DNA from 4 places in the Comamonas sp. 26 genome. Region 2 is predicted to be linked to each of the others. Evidence: predicted binding sites of a transcription regulator. Region 2 holds the regulator's gene; each other region holds the start of a gene.
The links. Region 2 encodes FNR, which switches genes on or off when oxygen is low (the NO sensors DNR and NnrR bind a similar motif). Its sites were predicted from a motif close to TTGATNNNNATCAA; they were not measured.

Region 1: the regulator FNR is predicted to act here: its motif matches at 2,257-2,270, upstream of adhP (alcohol dehydrogenase AdhP).
Region 3: the regulator FNR is predicted to act here: its motif matches at 1,604-1,617, upstream of cydD (thiol reductant ABC exporter subunit CydD).
Region 4: the regulator FNR is predicted to act here: its motif matches at 1,558-1,571, upstream of CLU84_RS10325 (universal stress protein).

Annotation. Positions count from the first base shown of each region.
Region 1 is NZ_PEFL01000001.1:289,712-293,895, reverse strand. Features, by position in the region: gene CLU84_RS01395 (multifunctional CCA addition/repair protein) at 1-538, shown strand, start outside; gene CLU84_RS01390 (aldehyde dehydrogenase family protein) at 695-2,215, shown strand; gene adhP (alcohol dehydrogenase AdhP) at 2,459-3,493, shown strand; gene CLU84_RS01380 (DUF779 domain-containing protein) at 3,567-3,941, shown strand; gene CLU84_RS01375 (DUF4124 domain-containing protein) at 3,952-4,184, shown strand, end outside.
Region 2 is NZ_PEFL01000001.1:1,538,147-1,542,330, forward strand. Features, by position in the region: gene ccoG (cytochrome c oxidase accessory protein CcoG) at 1-322, shown strand, start outside; gene CLU84_RS07055 (FixH family protein) at 450-755, shown strand; gene CLU84_RS07060 (hypothetical protein) at 1,013-1,276, shown strand; gene fnr (fumarate/nitrate reduction transcriptional regulator Fnr) at 1,334-2,059, opposite strand; gene CLU84_RS21800 (hypothetical protein) at 2,102-2,299, shown strand; gene hemN (oxygen-independent coproporphyrinogen III oxidase) at 2,329-3,711, shown strand; gene CLU84_RS07075 (sulfite exporter TauE/SafE family protein) at 3,715-4,184, shown strand, end outside.
Region 3 is NZ_PEFL01000001.1:1,050,751-1,054,934, forward strand. Features, by position in the region: gene CLU84_RS04820 (ABC transporter substrate-binding protein) at 1-293, shown strand, start outside; gene CLU84_RS04825 (nitronate monooxygenase family protein) at 519-1,475, shown strand; gene cydD (thiol reductant ABC exporter subunit CydD) at 1,728-3,461, shown strand; gene CLU84_RS04840 (amino acid ABC transporter ATP-binding/permease protein) at 3,458-4,184, shown strand, end outside.
Region 4 is NZ_PEFL01000001.1:2,238,505-2,242,688, forward strand. Features, by position in the region: gene CLU84_RS10320 (tripartite tricarboxylate transporter substrate binding protein) at 1-944, shown strand, start outside; gene CLU84_RS10325 (universal stress protein) at 1,025-1,462, opposite strand; gene CLU84_RS10330 (hypothetical protein) at 1,608-2,078, opposite strand; gene CLU84_RS10335 (2OG-Fe dioxygenase family protein) at 2,266-3,036, opposite strand; gene pobA (4-hydroxybenzoate 3-monooxygenase) at 3,237-4,184, opposite strand, start outside.

The sequences.
Region 1 (4,184 bases), 1.2 Mb from region 2:
GCGCTTTGCGTGCCTTTGCCATGACTTTGGCAAAGGCACGACACCCGCCGATGTGCTGCCGCGCCACATCGGCCACGAGCAGCGCAGCGCCCGCCTGCTGCTGCAGGTCTGCGACCGCTGGCGCGTGCCCAATGACTGCAAGGAACTGGCCGAAGTCGTGGCCCGCGAGCATGGCAACATTCACCGCAGCAATGAGCTGAATGCCGCAGCCATGCTGCGATTGCTGGAGCGCTGCGACGCCATACGCAAGCCCGAACGCTTTGAAGAAACCCTGTTGGCCTGCGAATGCGACGCCCGTGGCCGCCTGGGTTTTGAAGAAGCCCCCTACCCGCAGCGCCAGCGCCTGGGCAGTGCGCTGAACGCCGCGCTGGCCGTAGAGACCGCCCCCGTCGCACAGGCCGCCGCCCTGCGCGGACTCAAAGGAAAAGCCATTGGCGATGCGGTAAGCCAGGCACGCGAACAGGCAGTTGCACTGCAATTGCAACAACCACAAGTGACTGCAACCCATTTGCCCGACTCGGCGACACCTGCCGTCTGAGCCTTTGCACGCCAAGGGAAATCCCGCAGAGGGAAAACCGCCTCCATCGAGCACCAAGTCAGGCCGGAATATGTAGGACTGCAGGCTTCACGACCACCGTGAAGTAAGGCCTGCACACCTTTTATTCCCCCTGCTTTCTTGCTCTGGAGGTTACCCATGGCTTACGCCCTTCCCGGCCAGTCCGGTGCGCTGCATACATACCAAGACCGCTATGAAAACTTTATTGGCGGCCAATGGGTTCCGCCCAGCGGGGGCGAGTATTTCGACGTAGTCACGCCCATCATCGGCAAGGTCTACACCAAGGCCGCGCGGGGCACTGCGGCCGATATTGAAAAAGCCATCGATGCAGCCCACGCCGCCGCCGATGCCTGGGGCAAGACCAGCCCCACCGAACGCAGCAACATCCTGCTGCAGATTGCCGACCGCATTGACGCCAACCGCGAGTTGCTGGCCTATGTGGAAACCATAGACAACGGCAAAGCCATCCGCGAAACGCTGGCCGCCGACATTCCGCTGACGGCCGACCACTTCCGCTACTTTGCAGGCGCCATTCGCACGCAGGAAGGCGGTATCAGCCAGATTGATGGCGACACCGTGGCCTATCACTTTCACGAGCCGCTGGGCGTGGTGGGGCAGATCATTCCGTGGAACTTCCCCATCCTGATGGCGGCGTGGAAGCTGGCACCCGCGCTGGCGGCCGGCAACTGCGTGGTGCTCAAGCCTGCGGAGCAAACGCCCATCTCCATTCTGGTGCTGGCAAAACTGATTGGTGATTTGCTGCCGCCCGGCGTGCTCAACATCGTCAACGGCTTTGGCCGAGAAGCCGGCATGCCGCTGGCGCAAAGCAAACGCATTGCCAAGATTGCCTTCACCGGCTCCACCAGCACCGGCCGCGTGATTGCGCAAGCCGCTGCCAACAGCCTGATTCCTGCCACACTGGAGCTGGGCGGCAAGTCGCCCAATATCTTCTTTGCCGATGTGATGGACAAAGACGACAGCTTCCTCGACAAAGCCATCGAAGGCTTGGTGCTGTTTGCCTTCAACCAGGGCGAGGTCTGTACCTGCCCATCGCGCGCGCTAATCCACGAATCCATCTACGAAAAGTTCATGGAGCGCGTGCTCCAGCGTGTCGCAGCCATCAAACATGCCGACCCGCTGGACCCCACCAGCATGATGGGCGCGCAGGCCAGCAAGGAGCAGCTGACCAAGATCCTGTCCTACCTGGAATTGGGCAAGCAAGAAGGTGCTGAAGTACTGTGTGGCGGCGCGCAGGCACAGCTAGGCGGTGCACTGGATGGTGGCTATTACGTGCAGCCCACCATCTTCAAAGGCCACAACAAGATGCGCATCTTCCAGGAAGAAATCTTCGGCCCCGTGCTGGCCGTGACCACCTTCAAAACCGAGGAAGAAGCGCTGGAGCTGGCCAATGACACGCTGTACGGTCTGGGCGCCGGTGTGTGGAGCCGCAACGGCAACGTCGCCTACCGCATGGGCCGCGCCATCAAGGCTGGACGCGTGTGGACCAACTGCTACCACGCCTACCCCGCGCATGCGGCGTTTGGCGGCTACAAGGAATCGGGCATAGGGCGGGAGAACCACAAGATGATGCTGAACCACTACCAGCAGACCAAGAACCTGCTGGTGTCCTACTCCGAATCCAAACTCGGCTTCTTTTGAAGATGACCGCCACATGACATCGTGGCGAAAAAGAGGCCTATTTGAGCTGCCTCAAATGCCTTGAGACACCTGAGGCTTCATAGTGCATGGAGATCGTTGCTCTTTCCCAGGATGCGCGACGGTCTTCTGCACAGGGCCATCCGGCCTGCGTACAACATCCATGCCACCCGCATGGTTCTTTGACAAGGTACACGCACAGCCCACCGGCTGTGGCCGTGCTCCCTACTTCAAGAAGGTACTCTGATGTCTTTACCCCAGACCATGAAAGCTGCCGTGGTGCGCTCCTTCGGGAAGCCCCTCACCATTGAAGAAATGCCCGTACCACGCCCGGCGGACGATCAAATTTTGGTCAAGATCGCTGCCTCCGGCGTGTGCCACACCGACCTGCATGCTGCGGAAGGCGACTGGCCTGTCAAACCCCATCCCCCCTTCATTCCTGGCCACGAGGGCGTCGGCTATGTCGCCGCTGTGGGCAAAAACGTCAAGCATGTCAAGGAAGGCGACCGCGTGGGCGTGCCCTGGCTGCACAGCGCCTGCGGGTTTTGCCGCCACTGCATCGGCGGCTGGGAGACCTTGTGTGAATCCCAAACCAATACCGGCTACTCGGTCAATGGCGGCTTTGCCGATTACGCGCTGGCCGACCCCAACTATGTGGGCCACCTGCCGCCGAATGTAGGGTTTGTCGACATCGCTCCCGTACTCTGCGCCGGGGTCACGGTGTACAAAGGTCTAAAGGTCACCGATGCCAAGCCCGGCGACTGGGTGGTGATCTCAGGTGTCGGCGGCCTAGGCCACATGGCCGTGCAATACGCCAAAGCCATGGGCTTCAATGTGGCGGCAGTAGACATTGACGACTCCAAGCTCGCCCTGGCGCGCCAATTGGGTGCCACCGTCACCGTCAATGCCATGACGACAGACCCTGCGGCCTATCTGCAAAAAGAGATTGACGGTGCACATGGCGTGCTGGTCACGGCCGTGTCACCCAAGGCCTTTGAGCAGGCGCTGGGCATGGTGCGCCGAGGCGGAACGGTTTCCCTCAATGGCTTGCCGCCAGGAGATTTCCCACTCCCTATCTTCTCCATGGTGCTTCAGGGCATCACGGTGCGCGGCTCCATCGTCGGAACCCGGCTGGATCTGCAGGAGTCACTGGACTTTGCCGCCCAAGGCAAGGTCAAGGCGACGGTCTCGACCGACAAGCTGGAAAACATCAACGATATCTTTGCCCGCATGCACCAGGGCAAGATTGAAGGCCGCGTGGTGCTGGACATCGCCGCTTAAAGCAACGCCGAATATGCATTGCTGCGCCATCCGAGCGTGAGCTCGGGTAGCGCAGCCACATAGGGAGAGCATCATGGTCTATCGCGTCATTGCCACCCCGGCCACAATTGCATTGATCGATGTGCTCCGCGCCAAATACGGGCCGAATCTGTTTTTTCACCAGTCCGGCGGCTGCTGCGACAACAGCGCAGCCAATTGCTATATCGAGGGTGAGCTGACCATCGGCCCCGGCGACGTGAAGCTGGGCGAGATTGGTGGCCTGCCGTTTTACATGAGCGTCTCGCAGTTTGAGTACTGGCAGCACACCCAGCTCATCATCGACGTGATCGACGGCCATGGCGGCGGCACGCTGTCGCTGGAGGGACCGGAAGGCAAGGCCTTTTTGACCCGCTCGCGCGTGTTCAGCGACGAAGAGCTGGCGGCATTGCGCCAGCAGGCACCCCAGTAAGACCTGTCCCATGCCTCAAAAACACGCCGGCAGCCTGCTATTGACCTGTCTACAGATCGTGCCGCTGGTGGCCCTTGGTCAGCAGGTCTATCGTTGCGAGATCAACGGCAAGACAGGCTACTCACATGAGCCATGTGTGGGAGCCAAGGCCATCGACACCACGCCCACACAGGGCGTGGACAAGATGACGGGTCAGTCAAAAAAGGGAGCGGATGTCCGCAAAGCCGAGCACAACCGGCGGCT
Region 2 (4,184 bases):
CGACGTGATTCGTGACCGTGCGGCGCTGTCGCGCATTGTGGCCGGCGGCAAGCTGGAGAACGTCTATCGCCTGCAGATCATGAACGCCACCGAGTCCGAGCAGCGCTACCGCATCAGCGCAACCGGGCTGGATCATCTGGAAGTGGCGTCTGAGCAGGAAGTCGTTGTCGGCCCGGCCGAAACACGCGGTATTGCGGTGCGTCTGCAGATTCCGTATGGCTCGGCAGCGCCTGGCTCGCACCCGGTTTACTTCAATCTGGATGCGGTGAAGGCTGGGTCTGGAAAGGTCTCTGAAAAGACCGTCTTCCTGGTGCCACGCTAAAGCGTGCGTGATCTCAGAAATGCATCTCTGAGATCACGCAAGGACATCGCCAATCGGCAACAATTTGCAGTGCGTGCCAGCCATGATCTGGCGTGCACTGCAGAATCACTGAATAAGAGGTTTCATCATGTCGGCAGCACAAGCCAAGGCCACGAAAGCGGTCAAGATTATTCACCCCGAGGATGGCAAACCCTGGTGGAAATTTGCCCATGTCTGGCTCGTGATTTCCGGCCCCTTAGTGGTGGTGATTGCGGGTGTGGTGACGGCTTATATTGCAATGAGCAGGCCTGATCCCGTGATCGACCCTGACTACTACCGCCATGGTCTGGAGATCAACCAGCGCCTGTCCGAGAACGAGAAAAGTCTGGCCCCGGCCGTCACCGGTCGCAACCATGCGGCAACGCCTGCCAAGGATCACCCGACCGACCGCTGAAGTCGTCGCAAGACTTCCATCTCAAGGCCGCTTTGCGGCCTTTGTTGTTGCTGCCTTGAAAATAGGAGCGTTTAGCGCTTGATCTACTTGGCTTATAGATATGAAAGATCTTGATATCAATTAGCAGAAGGCGCTAGATGCTCTTGAAATCATAGTGATTCAGGGTTTTCCGCCTTGGTGCATGCCCGTGAGGTGGTGTTTGAAGTCACAACACTTGTGCAAAATACGATCAAACCCACGATCCAAGGAGATTCGCGATGGAAGCTCGACGCTGGATATGGATTGTCTGGCCTGCCTTTCTGGCGGCAGCAATCATGGAGCTGGTGGTATTTGCCTTTGTGGACCCGCTGGATGTGCACTGGCTAGGCTCACCAATGGAATGGTCGCGCAGCGCCATCTATACCGTGGCCTTTTTTGCCTTCTGGGCGGTTTCTATCATCGGCGCCCTGATGACGGTCGCGCTGGGGCGCTCAGCCAGTGATTTGAACGGCGGTATTGTCTCTTCTCCGCAGCCTGATTAAGGCGCGCTGCAAAAACAAAAAGCCCGCTGATGCGGGCCTTGTTTCTGGAGTTAATGCTCAATCAGCTCTGCATTGCTGGCTATTGACGATGCGCTTGAGCGCCTCGGTATCCAGAATGCGCAGGTGGCGCTGCTTGACTTCCACAATGCCTTCTTCGGCAAACTTGGAGAAAGTGCGGCTCACGGTCTCAAGCTTGAGGCCCAGGTAGCTGCCAATTTCTTCGCGCGTCATACGCAGCACCAGCTCTGACTTGGAAAAACCACGGGCCGCCAGGCGCTGCACCAGGTTCAGCACAAAAGCGGCCAGACGCTCTTCAGCGCGCATGCTGCCCAGTAGCAGCATCACGCCATGCTCGCGCACGATTTCACGGCTCATGACCTTATGCACGTGGTTTTGCAGGGCCGTGACTTCGCGCGAGAGCTGCTCAAGCTTGTCAAACGGCATGACGCAGACTTCGGCATCTTCCAGCGCCACAGCATCGCAGGTGTGGTGGTCGTTGACGATGCCATCCAGTCCAATGATTTCGCCCGCCATCTGAAAGCCCGTAACCTGATCGCGACCGTCTTCGGTGGCGACGCTGGTCTTGAAGAAGCCTGTGCGAATCGCGTACAGCGAGGTGAAGTCTTCACCGTTGCGAAACAGCAGCCCGCCACGCTTGATCTTGCGGCGTGTGGCCACAATTTCGTCAATGCGCTCCATTTGTTCATCGTCCAGGCCCATGGGCATGCACAGTTCACGCAGATTGCAGTTGGAGCAGGATGCTTTGATGGTCTGAAGATTCATGGGCTTTTAGCAACGGCACAGACAGACTTCAATAAGAGAGTCGTGCCGGTCATTGACCTCGTGTTTGGTAATGAGATGGATCAAATTGTCGCAGCACTTGCCTTGCTGTCTCTTGATTTTCATCAAGGACAGGGTGAATGGCTTGAGGCACATTGCTCATATTCATTCAAAAATATGCGCCTCTGCTTCTTTATAGTGATGTTTTCAGGGCTAGATGCCTTTGTTAATAAATACTTTTGAGAGGTGCGGGCGCACACTGACGAGTAGTTATGACCGCTGTCACGCCCGAGTTGCTGAGCCGCTTTGATATTCCTGGGCCTCGCTACACATCGTTCCCAACAGCCGACCGATTTGTTGAGGCTTTCGGCGCAGAAGACTACATCCTGGCGCTGGAGCAACGCAAAGCGCACACAGGTGCGCGCGCCTTGCCTTTGTCTGTCTATGTGCATGTGCCATTTTGTGAGTCGCTTTGCTATTACTGCGCCTGCAACAAAATCGTCACCAAGCACCACGAAAAGGCCGCCGAATACTTGGACTACCTGGCGCGTGAACTGACCATGCACACGGCGCATTGCGGCAAGGGTCAGGTTGTGAGTCAGCTGCATCTGGGCGGCGGCACGCCCACGTTCTTCAGCGATGCCGAGTTGCAGCAACTGATGGCGCTGATGCGTGAGCATTTCAAGCTCGATGCGGTGGGCGAGTACTCGATTGAGGTCGACCCACGAACCGTCAGCAATGAGCGCCTGAAAGTGCTCAAGGATATGGGCTTTAACCGCATGAGCTTTGGCGTGCAGGACTTTGACTCTGCCGTACAAAAAGCCGTGCACCGAGAGCAGCCTGCCGAGCAGGTCTTTGCCTTGGTGGCCGAAGCACGTCGGCTGGGCTTTGTCTCCATCAATGTAGACCTGATCTACGGCCTGCCTAAACAGACGCCGGAGTCGTTTGCGCGCACGCTGGCTCAGGTCAATGAGCTGAGGCCTGATCGCATTGCGCTATATGCCTACGCCCACCTGCCAGAGCGCTTCAAGCCGCAGCGCCGCATCGAATCGGCGGACCTGCCCATGGGGCAGGATAAGCTGAACATGCTCTCGGGCGCGATTGATGCTTTTATGGGCGGCGGCTATGTTTATGTGGGCATGGATCACTTTGCGCTGCCCACCGATTCACTGGCTATTGCAAAACGTCAGGGCCGCTTGCATCGCAACTTTCAGGGCTATAGCACGCAGCCAGACTGCGATCTGATTGCACTGGGTGTCTCGGCTATCGGCAAGGTAGGCGCGACTTATAGCCAGAACGTCAAGACGCTGGAAGAGTATTACGACGCGATTGATGCTGGTGTGCTGCCTGTGCAGCGTGGGCTGGCGCTGTCGCGTGACGACCTGGTGCGCCGCGCCGTCATCATGTCCATCATGTGCCAGGGGGCGGTACTGTTTGAGCCCATGGAGCAGGCCTGGTTGATCAACTTTCGCGAGTATTTTGGAAGCGAGCTGGCTGAGCTCAAGGAGATGCAGGTCAATGGGCTGATTGAGTTGTCTGACGAAGGTTTCAAGGTCACGGGGCTGGGTTGGTTTTTTGTGCGCGGAGTAGCCATGCTGTTTGACCGCTATTTGCAAGCTGACAGGACCCGTGCACGGTTTTCACGCATCATCTAGCGCATGCTGTTTTCGCTGGTCTGGACTGCTTTGATCATGGGGCTCGTAGGTGGGCCCCATTGTCTTGTTATGTGTGCTGCACCTTGCAGCGTGGTGACGGGTGCTCGCCCTTCTGGTGCCGCAAATGCCGAGCAAGTCATTTCGGTGCACGGTTTGCAAAAGTGGCAATGGCTGCGCACCGGCATGTTCCATCTGGGACGCATTGCGGGCTACGCCTTGCTGGGCAGCATTGCCGCTGTCGCCATGGAAAGCCTGGCTTGGCTGACGAATCAGGCGACAGCGCTGCAGCAGTTGTGGGCGCTGATGCATGTGGCCGTCATGGCCTGGGGCCTTGCCATGCTGGTGCAGGCGCGCCAGCCCGTATGGCTAGAGCGGGCGGGACGTTCTGTGTGGGCCAGAGTCCAGCCGCTGGTGACTGGACCTGGCGGAAGTCTTGCTGCAGGCTTTGCTTGGGCGCTAATGCCTTGCGGTCT
Region 3 (4,184 bases), 490 kb from region 2:
ACAAGGTTTCCGGCAAGCTCAACAAAGAATTCCGTGACGCCACCATTGCAGCGGGTAAGACGCTGCAAGTGCCGGTGAGCTTCGCCATGATGGAAGGCTATGTGAATGCCAAGGTCATCGTGGAAGCCATGCGCCGCAGCCAGCCCGTCACGCCTGAGAAAGTCAGCACGGCCTTGCGTGGGCTGGAGGCCTATGACCTGGGCGGCTACTGGGTGAGTTTCAAGCCCGGTCAGGTAGGGTCTAAGTATGTGGACTTGTCCATCGTCAATGCCGCAGGGCGGGTGACGCAATAAGACAAAGGCCTGTAGCAACCCTGCTTACAGGCCTTTTTTGTAGTGGTACGACACACGCGATCAGCACTGTTGCCAACGGGACAGGAGTCGGCATTCAGGCCGGTGAAACTGGCCTCAGGCCAGTTCATTGACCTGTCAAAGAGCTGCTTCTGAAATAAGAGCTGCTTGCGCAATATCTATAAGCGTTACAGCTCATTTTTATAAAATTGATAAGGAGACAAACACATGTCCAAACTGCCACCTGCCCTCAAAAAGCTGGCTTTGCCGGTCATTGGCTCGCCGCTTTTTATCATCAGCAATCCCAAGCTCGTGATTGAGCAGTGCAAGGCCGGCATCGTTGGCTCCATGCCCTCGCTCAACGCCCGCCCGGCTGAGCTGCTGGAAGACTGGCTGGCCGAGATCACGGAAACGCTGGCCGCATGGGACAAGGCCCATCCGGACCAGCCTTCGGCCCCGTTCGCCATCAACCAGATCGTGCACAAAAGCAATGACCGGCTGGAGCACGACATGCAGGTCTGCGCCAAGTACAAGGTGCCCATCGTCATCACCAGCCTGGGCGCGCGCGAGGACGTGAACCAAGCCGTGCACAGCTGGGGTGGGGTGGTGCTGCACGACATCATCAACAACAAGTTTGCGCGCAAGGCGATTGAAAAAGGTGCCGATGGCCTGATCGCCGTGGCTGCCGGTGCAGGTGGTCACGCAGGCGAGAAAAGCCCGTTTGCGCTGGTGCAGGAAATTCGCCAGTGGTTTGACGGCCCTTTGGCTCTGTCCGGTGCCATCGCCACCGGCGGCGCTGTGCTGGCTGCGCAGGCCATGGGCGCAGACTTTGCCTATATCGGCTCGGCCTTTATTGCCACCGATGAAGCGCGTGCAACCGACGCCTACAAGCAGGCGATTGTCGAAGGCACATCCGACGATGTGGTCTACAGCAACCTGTTCACCGGCGTGCATGGCAACTATCTGGCACCGTCGATTCGCGCAGCAGGTCTGGACCCAGATAACCTGCCTGAATCCGACCCCAGCAAGATGAACTTTGGTGGCGGTGCGCAAAAGGCGTGGAAGGACATCTGGGGCTGCGGTCAGGGCATTGCCGCTGTGGAGAAGGTGCAGCCCACTGCCGAGCTAGTGGCACGTCTCAAGCGTGAGTACGCACAGGCCAAGGCCAATTTGCTGGCGGCTTGAGGTGCGCTTCAGTACCCAAAGAAAAGGCACCCTCGGGTGCCTTTTTTATGAGCGCAAGCTGACTTGACGTTACTCAAATGTGACGGATACGTGTAAAAAAGGTTGGCATGTATCAAGTCGCTCTGTGCTTGATGAATGTCAATGTCGTTCAAGTCCTGCAGTTGGCTTTTGAAAAGAAAGTCATGATGATTGTCAAAAGAAAGTATTATTACGTAAATTTCAGTAATTTCTGAAAATTGAGAAAACCAGTACATGCTCCCATTCACCTCTGATGCTGATGCCGCTGCGGGAAAAACTGCCTTGACTGACGTCATCCGCAGGCCCAGCGCAGGCGCGGTGTGGCAGGTTCTGGCGGGTTTGATCTGGCTGCCGCAGGCTGCCTTACTCGCCTGGGCCGTGCAAACCATGGCGAATGGACTGGGTGTAAGCCGCGTCTGGCCCATGGCCCTGGGTGTGTTGCTGCTGGGCTTGGTGCGCGCATGGGCTGAAGGCCACGGCGCGTTGCAAGCCAATCGCGCTGCGCGTACTCAGCTCAGCCGTTTGCGCTCTCAGGTTGTGCAAGCCCTGGCAAAGGCATCGCCACTGGATAAAGCGCGTGCCCCATCTGGCTTGGCCGCCAGTGCGGTGGCAGAGCAGGCCGAAGCCATCGTCCCTTGGCTGTCGCGTTATCAGAGTGCCATGCTGCGCGTACGTCTGCTGCCATTGGTCATGGTGGCTGCAGTGGCCAGCCAGTCTTGGGTTGCAGCTTTGATTTTGATAGTGGCTGCACCGCTGATTCCATTGTTCATGGCTATTGTGGGCTGGCGTGCCAAGGCCGCCAGCGAAGAGCAGATGTTGCAGCTCGGTCACATGAATGCTTTTTTGCTGGACCGCCTGCGCGGCCTGAGCACTTTGCGCGCTCTGTACGCTGTGGACTTGACGGCGCAGCGCCTGCGCAGCCACGCTGAAGACCTGCGTACCCGCACCATGCGCGTGCTGCGCATCGCCTTTTTGTCCTCTGCCGTGCTGGAGCTTTTTTCGGCGCTGGGCGTGGCCATGGTCGCCGTCTATATCGGCTTTCACCTGCTGGGCACACTGAACTTTGGCGCTTGGGGCGATAAGCTCAGCCTGGGGCAGGGCTTGTTTGTGCTGCTGCTGGCCCCTGCATTTTTTGAACCGCTTCGCGACCTGTCTGCCGTCTGGCATAACCGCGCCGCTGGCGAGGCCGCCCTCAAGACTTTGCAAGACTTGCAGCAGCAAACCGTGCGGGTAGTGGGTGATGTGCAGTCGCTGCAAGAAAGTGAGCATCTTGCGCAATACCAGGGCGCATCAGTGAGCATTTCGGGTCTGAATGTTCAGGCCCCTGGTGCTCAGACCAGGCTGGCCTCCGTTTCTCTGCAAGTGCATGCGGGTGAGCATGTGGCGCTGTGGAGCCCCAGCGGCAGTGGCAAATCGGTGCTGCTGGCCCAGCTGGCGGGCTTGCTGCCCGTGCAAGAGGGCGAAATTCGCATAGACGGCTTGCTACTCAATGCCCAGACCGCCGCAGCGCTGCGCGCGCGCATGGCGTGGATGAGTCAGCAGCCACATGTGTTTGCCGGTTCTGTAGCGCGCAATATAGGGTTGGGCCGCGCAGGTTTGACGGGTGAGCAGATCGCCGAAGCTACTCGCCAAGCTGCGCTGGACCAGGTGCTGGCCGAAAGACCTGGAATGAGTCTGGGTGAGGGCGGCTCTGGCCTGTCTGGCGGTGAAGTGGTGAGATTGGCGTTGGCACGGCTGGCGGTCAATCCGTCAGCCGGACTGTTGTTGGTCGATGAACCTACTGCCCACCTTGATACAGAGACTGCCCGCCAGATTGCGCTGTCCCTCAAACAGATCGCAGCAGGGCGTACGCTGATTGTTGCCACCCATGATGCTGAGTTAGCATCGTCAATGGACCGGGTGATCGCGATGTCTGCGGTGGGTGCGAGCACTCATCTGGACGCCGAATTCTGCAAGGAGGGTGTATGAGCCGTAATCTGCAGACACTGGGCCAGGTCCTGCGTGAACTGGCCCATATGGCGCCCCGCAAACTCTGGCTGGGTGGCGCGGCGCTGGCTGCGCTCACGGTGGTCATGGGTATGGCCTTGCTGGGTTTGTCCGGCTGGTTCATTACCGCTACCGCACTGGCCGGGCTGCTGCCTGCTACGGCACTGGTGTTTGATGTGTTCATGCCATCGGCCGGCATTCGCCTGCTGGCCGTGGGCCGCACCGGCGCGCGTTATGCCGAGCGACTGGTCACCCATGATGGCACGCTGGCCGTTCTGGCCGCGCTGCGCGAAAAACTGTTTCGCAGCTGGGCCGCACCACAGGCCGCACGCCTGCTGCTGCAACGCCCGGCACGACTGCTGCAGCGCCTGACCGCAGACGTCGATGCGCTGGACAACCTTTATCTTCGGCTGCTGGTGCCCGCTGCTGCCGCCTTCGGTGCAGCCTTGCTGCTGGCTCTGGCCTTTGGCTTGATGCACGGCTGGCTGGGGCTGCTGGCTTGGGTCTGGTTGCTGTTGGCTGGCTGGGGTATTGCCTTGTGGCATGGCCTGCGCAGCCGCAAGAGCGCTGTGCGCCGCGCCATGGCGCTTGAAATGCTGCGTGCCCAGACCGTGGATTTGGTCGCTGGCCAGACCGATTTGCTGATGGCAGGCCAGCTGCCCGCACAGATGCAAAAAGTGCTGAGTGCAGATGCACGCGGCACCC
Region 4 (4,184 bases), 700 kb from region 2:
GCACGGGCCTGAGCTTCTCCGCCGCAGCACAAGATCTCGCCAAGGATTATCCGAACAAGCCTGTGCGCATGATCGTGCCCTTCCCACCGGGCGGCGGCACCGACATTCTTTCGCGCGTGATTGCCAGCAAGCTCACCGAAGTCAGCAAATGGTCTGTCGTGCCCGACAACCGCGCTGGCGCAGGCGGCACCATTGGCATTACCGAAGCCGTGAAATCTGCCCCCACCGGCTATGACATGGTGATGGGTCAAAAAGACAATGTGGTTCTGGGCCCTTATCTGTATAAAAGCCTGCCCTGGAACCCCACTCGAGATCTGACCCCCGTAGCCCACGTGGCCTACACCCCCATCGTGATTGCAACGGCAGCCAACTCGCCTTACAAAACGCTGGCGGATGTGGTGGCGGCAGCTAAAAAGAATCCATCCAAGATTACCTACGGATCGCCCGGCAACGGCACCAGCATTCATCTGGCCGGCGTGATGCTGGAAAAAGCCGCTGGCATTCAGCTGACTCACGTCCCCTACAAGGGCTCCAACCCCGCAATGATGGATGCACTGTCTGGCAATGTGGACCTGCTGGTGTCTTCCGTGCCCTCAGCCATCGGCCAGATCAAGGCCGGCAAGATGCGCGCCATTGCGGTCACATCTGCAGCCCGCTCCACTTCGCTGCCTGAGACACCGACGCTGGCGGAGTCTGGCCTCAAGGGCTTTAACGTGAGCACCTGGTATGGCATCTTCATGCCCCGCAACACGCCCACACCTATCGTGAACAAGGTCAACGCCGAAGTGAACAAGCTGCTGGCCATGCCTGAAGTCAAGGAAGCCATCCTGACGCAGGGTGCCGAGCCCAAGGCCATGAGCGTGCAGGCATTTGAGCAATTCTTCCAGACCGACTTCAAGGCTAACAAGGCCATCGTTGAAGCCTCGGGCGCGAGTATTCAGTAATCCTACTAAGCGCTTTACGCCTCGCAATGCAAAAGACCTCCATCGGAGGTCTTTTTTATATACGAGCTGCTTTTATTCGCTTATTCGCGCACGACAAGAACGGGGATTTTGACAGCACCCAGCACGCGCTGGGTCACGCTGCCGAGCATCAGCTTTTCAAGACCACGGCGGCCTTGCGAACCCATAACGATCAGATCGGCACCCACGCTGACCATGGTGTTCACAATACCTTCATGCACGGCGTGGCCTTCGCCCACCAGCGTTTTCACGGCCACACCCGCTTCTTCCATGATGCTCTTGACAGCATCCAGTGCCGTATTGGCTTCAGCCGTGGCTGCGCTCAGATACTGCGACTGGCCATAGGCAAAGTCTGCACCTACACCGGTGAAGGGGTAGGGGTCCACCACATAGACGGCCGTGACGGCGCTGCCAAACACCTTGGAAAGCTCTGCCGCCTTGCGTGCGGCCAGCAAGGAAGGCTTGGAGCCATCGACCGGAACCAGAATGTGATTGAACATGGACATATGCGTCTCCTTTTGGGTTGTGGCGGCAAATGAATCAGACAATACCGCCGTGTGATACGTTCAGTCTGACTGCATCATGCCTCAGCGTGTTGATCTGAATCAACCCTGAAGTCCCGCCCCAAGCCCCATCAGATTCCAATCAGATGCAGACGTGAGCCGCTTCGTATTCGTAGCACTTGTCCAGCAGTTTGTCCGATTTTTCAGTAATCGTGATGCGCGTTCCATCGGGACGCAGCAGTGAGACATGCTTGAAAGCCGGCTCATAAGGCTTGCTGGGAGCATCGCGGCGCACGGTCCATTCTTCCTGCACGATGCCGCCTGGCATATCCAGCATCACCACGATTTGCTCGGTGTCATCTGCCAAGCGAAGGCACTTGGCATCATTCATATTGACCACGGAGCCACCCGGTGCGGCCAGACCATAGGGACATGCTTCCACGCCATGAATGGGCACAGCATTTTCGCCGACCTGAATCTCTAGACCATTACGAAAGTAAATGGTGGGCTCCTTGATATGGGCCTGCGGCGGCGGGTTCTCAGTGGGCGAGCAAGCCACTATCGTTACAAGAGCAGTCAGCGTAGACAGGCTAAGGGCGTAAAGACGATTCATAACAAAAAACCACGCCTGCGGGGCGTGGTGTTGGCCAGTTACTTTTAAATTTGTTGGATGGCTTGGTGAAGCTGCCTCTCCTCTCTTCACCCTCGGACGCGCATCATGCAGCGTCACGTAAGTCACTTTAATGACCTGAGTACATTACAGTTTTAATCAACTTTTTAAACCCCGCTGATTGCACCAATCAAGAAGCCGCCTCCTGCAAGTCCGCACCCTGAAAATTGCCACGGCGGTAGGTCAGCACCAGCGTATCGCGCACGCCGCCGGGCTCTGCCGGTTGAATCGGCGTGGTTTCATGAATCATGCGCGCATCATCGAGCAGCATGATGGACCAGGGCTCGGTCAGCGTGAAACGCTGGCCATTGGGACCAGTGGCTTCAAACACGCGGGTCTCGCCCCCCTTCACGCCCTTGCGGTTCACCAGCAGCACGGCGACCAGATCTACGCCATCACGGTGCGCGCCTTCAGGTGTGGGGCGGCCAATGCCGTCGGTGGTGTCGATGCGAAACTGATGCGCCTCCACAAACCAGCGCTCGTGCAAGTCATCGGCGCAAAAGACCTGATCGGCCAGCTGGCCCAGCGCATTGATCATCTCCAGCCATGCAGGGCTGTGCGTGGTGGCATCCAGCATGGGGTCGAACATGCGCTGCATGCCGCCGTGCAGCGCGTTGTATTCCACAGGCTGCCAGTGGGCGCGGTGAGGCACCTGCTGCACATGATCGCCATCGCTCACAAAGCAGGAGTGGCGGCGGCGACGGTAGCGGCCACCGTCTTTAAGAAACGCATCGGGAGGCAGACCCTGCCAGTCGGCATCCATGGCCTGCAGATCATTCACACTCAAGCCCATCCACTGGGCAAAATCCTCGGGCTGCAGCACGGCATAACCGTGCGTGCGCAAGGACTGGGCCGCCTGAGCTGGCGGGATATAGGGAGGAGAGAACATGATGTGCGCCATAAGGTGGGCAAGCTTACTCCTCGTAGCACGCGCTGACATCTTGTCCAGCATCGATATTTACGCAAGGCTGCAGCAACCAAATTGCATGGATGAAAAAACTGCCTGCATCACTCATAGCAATGCAGGCAGTCAAAGCCCGGTGCCTGCTCAGACGCCTGGGCACTCATCAGGGCAGTGACGAGAGCTATCGGCTCACAGGCTTAAACCAGTGGCAGGCCCACGTAGTTTTCGGCCAGCGAGGTGGAGCCAGCGACGGAGTTGACGATGTAGTCCAGCTCGGCCTCTTGCACCTTGGTGTTGAACTCGCCCTCATTGGGGAAGTTGTGCAGCATGGAAGTCATCCACCACGAGAAGCGCTCAGCCTTCCAGACACGGCGCAGGCATTGCTCGGAGTAACGGTCAATACCGGCTTCGGAGTTGTCCTTGTAGTACTCGGTAAAGGCTTGCGACAGATAGCCCACGTCGGAAGCCGCCAGATTCAGGCCCTTGGCTCCGGTGGGAGGCACGATGTGCGCCGCATCGCCGGCCAGGAACATGCGGCCAAAGCGCATGGGCTCGGTCACAAAACTGCGCAGGGGTGCAATGCTCTTTTCCAGCGAGGGGCCGGTCACCAGATTGGCACGGGCTTCGGGGTCCAGGCGCTTTTTGAGTTCTTCCCAGAAGGCCTCGTCACTCCAGTCTTCGACCTTGTCGGTCAACGGCACTTGCAGGTAGTAACGGCTTCGGGTGGCGCTGCGCTGGCTGCACAGGGCAAAACCGCGCTCGGTGTTGGCGTAAATCAGCTCGTGCGACACCGGAGGCGTATCGGACAGCAGACCCAGCCAGCCAAACGGGTACACCTTTTCAAAGGTCTTGATCTTGTCCTGAGGGGCGCTTGCACGGCAGATGCCATGAAAGCCGTCGCAACCAGCGATGAAATCGCATTCGATTTCATGCACCTGGCCATCTTTTTCGTAGCGAACCTTGGGCTTGGCGCTCTCAAAGTCAACAGGCTGCACGTTGCTGGCTTCATAAACCGTAGTCAGACCTTCTTCGGCGCGCACGGCCATCAGGTCGCGCGTCACTTCGGTCTGGCCATAGACAATCACGCGCTTGCCGCCGGTCAGATCATGCAGATTGATGCGATGGCGCTGGCCCTTGAACAGCAG